One region of the Paraburkholderia sp. AV2 genome, then DNA from elsewhere that is predicted to be linked to it. Evidence: predicted binding sites of a transcription regulator. Region 1 holds the regulator's gene; the other holds the start of a gene.
What was found. The regulator HrcA, encoded in region 1, represses chaperone genes, less so after heat shock. The targets are predictions, from matches to a motif close to TTAGCACTCNNNNNNNNNGAGTGCTAA.
Positions count from the first base shown of each region.

Region 2: a site for HrcA is predicted at 1,258-1,284, ahead of rpoH (RNA polymerase sigma factor RpoH). Genes of this name have one in related genera too.

Region 1 is NZ_JBANLK010000021.1:21,869-24,069, reverse strand. It holds gene V8683_RS16230 (NAD kinase) at 1-628, opposite strand, end outside; gene hrcA (heat-inducible transcriptional repressor HrcA) at 842-1,861, shown strand; gene hemH (ferrochelatase) at 2,013-2,201, shown strand, end outside.
Region 2 is NZ_JBANLK010000004.1:135,457-137,657, reverse strand. It holds gene leuA (2-isopropylmalate synthase) at 1-391, shown strand, start outside; gene V8683_RS04740 (nuclear transport factor 2 family protein) at 580-963, opposite strand; gene rpoH (RNA polymerase sigma factor RpoH) at 1,351-2,201, shown strand, end outside.

The DNA.
Region 1 (2,201 bases):
CCTGCAGTTGCGGATGCAGGATCGGCCCCTGCGAGGAGAGCGCGTAGGCGGTCGAGCCCGTGGGCGTTGCGACGATCAGCCCGTCGGAGCGCTGGTTGTACATGAAGCGGCCGTCCACGTGCACGCGCAGCTCGGCCATGCCGGAGAAGCCGCTGCGGTTCACGACCACGTCGTTGAAGGCGAGCGCGTGATAGATCGGGTCGCCGTCGCGGGTGATGCGCGATTCCAGCAGCGTGCGCTCCTCGCGCTCGAACGAGCCGGCGAGCAGTTGCGGCACGATCTCCTGCATGTCCGAGAACGGGATGTCGGTGATGAACCCGAGCCGCCCGTGGTTGATGCCGATCAGCGGCGTGCGGTAGGGTGCGAGCTGGCGTCCGATGCCGAGCATCGTGCCGTCGCCGCCGAGCACGACCGCGACGTCCGCGCGCGCGCCGATCTCGGCGGCCTGGAGCGCGGGGTAGCCGGCGGCGCCGATCTCGTGGGCCGTCTGAGCCTCGAACACCACGTCGAAGCCCAGCTTCGAGATGGTCTGCGCGAGCGACATCAGCGGCTCGCCGATACCTTGCGTGTTGCTCCGGCCGACTAGCGCGACGGTCTTGAACTGGCTCTGGATCTTCTGGATTCGCATGCCGGCATTACACCATAGTCAGATCGTGAAAAGAACCTGGCGGTCCCCGGGAAGGCCGGACGGCGGTGCTTTGCGCATTTCCCGATAGAATCGGTGACGCGGTGATGACAACGCCGCGCGCCGCGCGCGGATGCCGCAAAAGCCTCGGAGCTCCGTTTCGCGCGAGCGGAGCGCACTCGCGGCCCGGCGGCCATTAGGCTAGAATTTTCAGTCATGCTAGATCCCCGCGCACAAACCCTCCTCAAGACGCTGATCGAGCGCTACATCGCCGAAGGCCAGCCGGTCGGCTCGCGCACGCTGTCGCGCTATTCCGGTCTGGAACTGAGCCCGGCGACGATCCGCAACGTCATGTCGGATCTGGAGGAGCTGGGACTCGTATCCAGCCCGCACACCTCGGCGGGACGCGTGCCCACCCCGCGCGGCTATCGCCTCTTCGTGGACACGATGCTTACCGTCGAGTCCGCCGCCGACGAAGAAGCGGTCACGCAGGCGGTCAAGACCACCCTGCGCCCCGGCGAGACGCAGAAAGTGGTGGCCGCGGCCGCCAGCGTGCTGTCCAATCTCACGCAGTTCGCGGGGGTGGTGCTGACGCCGCGCCGCAGCCACGTGTTCAAGCAGATCGAGTTCATGCGCCTTTCCGCCAGGCGAATCCTGCTCATCATCGTGACGCCCGAAGGCGACGTGCAGAATCGCATCATGGCGACGCAGCGCGATTTCTCGCCCTCCGAGCTCATCGAAGCCTCCAATTACATCAACGCGCATTTCGCAGGCCTCTCGTTCGACGAGGTGCGCCAGCGGCTGCGCGACGAAATCGACGCGCTGCGCGGCGACATGACCACGCTGATGCACGCCGCCGTGACGGCGAGCACCGACGAGTCCGACGTCGGTGAAACCGTGCTCATTTCGGGCGAGCGCAATTTGCTCGAAGTGGCCGACCTTTCGTCGGACATGGCGCGGCTGCGCAAGCTCTTCGACGTGTTCGACCAGAAGACGAGCCTCCTGCAACTGCTCGACGTATCGAGCCACGCACAGGGCGTGCAGATCTTCATTGGCGGCGAGTCGAATCTGGTGCCGATCGAGGAAATGAGCGTCGTGACCGCGCCGTACGAGGTCAACGGCAAGATCGTGGGCACGCTCGGCGTGATCGGCCCGACGCGCATGGCGTACAACCGCGTGATTCCCATCGTCGACATTACCGCGCGCCTCCTTTCGCTCACGCTCAGCCAGAACTGAGCCGCTCACGTTTTCATCATGGAGCAAACGCGCGCGGCGCGCCATTGGCCGAATGGCCGGCTGGGCGCGCACGACCCGGCCGCTATAATGGTTCCCTTGTGCAACCGTTGCTGCGCTCGATGGACTTGAGGCGCGGCGCAAGTCTTCGCCTATGCGTTTCGATCTGGAGCGGCCGCTGCAGTCCGCCGGCGCGCATCGCGTCGCCGTGCTGCTGATCAATCTGGGCACGCCCGACGCGCCCACGCCGCGCGCGGTGCGTCGCTATCTGGCGCAGTTTCTTTCCGACCCGCGCGTGGTCGAGATTCCTGCGCCCGTCTGGCAGGTCATCCTGCGCACGCTG
Region 2 (2,201 bases), on a different contig from region 1:
GGAAATCACCGGCGAGGCGATCTGCGCCCTTTTCAAGCGCGAATACTTCGAGACGAGCGGGCCGGCCGTGCATGCCGGAGCGGGCCGCGTGCGCTGGGAAGGCCGTGACATTGCGGCGCCCTCGGCCGCCGACGGGCACGAAGCCCTGGCCCAGGCGATTGCGGCGGCAATAACGACGGCCACGGGCGCGACGGTCGAGATCATCTCGTTCGAAACCGCGCGCACCGAGCAGGGCGCAACCGCCGTGTTCGTCGGTTGCCGCGTAGGCGCTCAGCCCATTCGCCACGGCGTGGGCGTCGCCGATGACACCGTGGAGGCGACGGTCGCCGCGGTCGTGAGCGGCGTGAACCGCGCGGCCTGGCCTCAGGTCGACCGCCGCGCCGCCGCCTGAAGCCGCGCGCGATCAGGCCCGGCAGGGAAATTGACAGAAGCTTTGCGTGGGAACAGCGTTGGCTTTGCATGGGCCCGGAGTAAGCGCTAAAGCGCTAACTCCGGCCGACAAGCGCGAGCGGCAGAACGGGCCGCCTGCGTAGGTCCGGAGCGTCCAGAAGACGCGCCGGAAGAAGGGACTAACCGGTTTTATTCGAGCGCACAACGCGTCGCCTGCCATGCGAGCAGACGCCAGTGACCATCCTCCTGCGTCTGGATGGCCGTGTAGGCAATGGGAAACAGCAGCGCGCCATTGTTGGCTTCCATCTCGATCAGTGCGCGCCCGGACACCACGCAGGCCTCGCGCCCAACCGGCAGCACGTCCTGCGACTGGATCTCGATCTGACGGTAGCGGCGGCGTCCTGCCGTGATGGCATCGATGAACTGCTGTTTGGTTTCGCGTTTACCGTTCGTATGGACGAAGATCGCGTTGTCCGACAACAGGGCGTTCAGCGACGATCCGTCGCCCTCCACCATTGCACGAAACCGTTCGCGCTCCAGCCCGCGAATCGCATCGATTACTTTCGCCGCCATGGCCCTTGCCCCCTTGCGCGCCCGTCCCAATGTCGGTGGAAACCAGCGCAGAAGATGTACCGCACGCGTCTCGCTGAAATTTATACCAGGTTTGGTCGCGTGGAAACTTGCGATCAAAAACGGCGCGCCTCGGCGCGTCTGATTGCCACATCTAGAGGGTTTACTCGCCATTCTTCGGCGCGATACTTCGCCATCCGCTGTCGGCCCCGTCCAGTCTGGTTTCCGGCGAAATCTATCGAAATAAATGTTTCGATAGCAGCCACGGAACCTTGAAGTCCCTACAGACTCCAAGTATTAGCACTCGGTGGAGCAGAGTGCTAACATCCACCGTGGAGTCGCAGTCCGACTTTTGCAAGATATAGAGGAGTTCACTACGTGAGCAACGCAATGGCAATGACCCTTCCTGGTACGCTGAGCCCGACGCCGGCCAAGGCGGCGGGGGCAGGCGTGCTGGCGCTCGCGAATCAATCGATGCTGCCCGGCCAGCTGGGCAATATCGACGCCTACATTCAGGCCGTCAACCGGATCCCCATGTTGACGCCGCAAGAGGAGCGCCAGTTCGCGACCGAGTTTCGCGAACAGAACAATCTCGAATCCGCCCGTCGCCTCGTGCTTTCGCACCTGCGCCTGGTGGTTTCGATCGCCCGTAACTACCTGGGCTACGGCCTGCCGCACGCCGACCTGATCCAGGAAGGCAACATCGGCCTGATGAAGGCCGTAAAGCGCTTCGACCCGGAGCAAAACGTACGGCTCGTTTCGTACGCCATGCACTGGATCAAGGCCGAGATCCACGAATACATCCTGCGCAACTGGCGCATGGTGAAGGTCGCCACGACCAAGGCGCAGCGCAAGCTGTTCTTCAACCTGCGCAGCCACAAGCAGGGCCTGCAGTCGTTCACGCCTGAGGAAATCGAAGGCCTCGCGCAGGAACTGAACGTGAAGCGCGAGGAAGTCGTGGAGATGGAGACGCGTCTGTCCGGCGCCGACATCGCGCTCGAAGGCCAGACCGAGGACGGCGAGGAATCGTTCGCCCCCATCGCCTGGCTGGCCGACTCGCACAGCGAGCCGACCGCCGTGCTGGCGTCGCGTCAGCGCGACCGTTTGCAATCGGACGGCATTGCGAGCGCGCTGGAAGCACTCGACGCGCGCAGCCGCCGCATCATCGAGGCGCGCTGGCTGAACGTCGCCGACGACGGCTCGGGCGGCTCGACGCTGCACGAGCTGGCCGACGAGTTCGG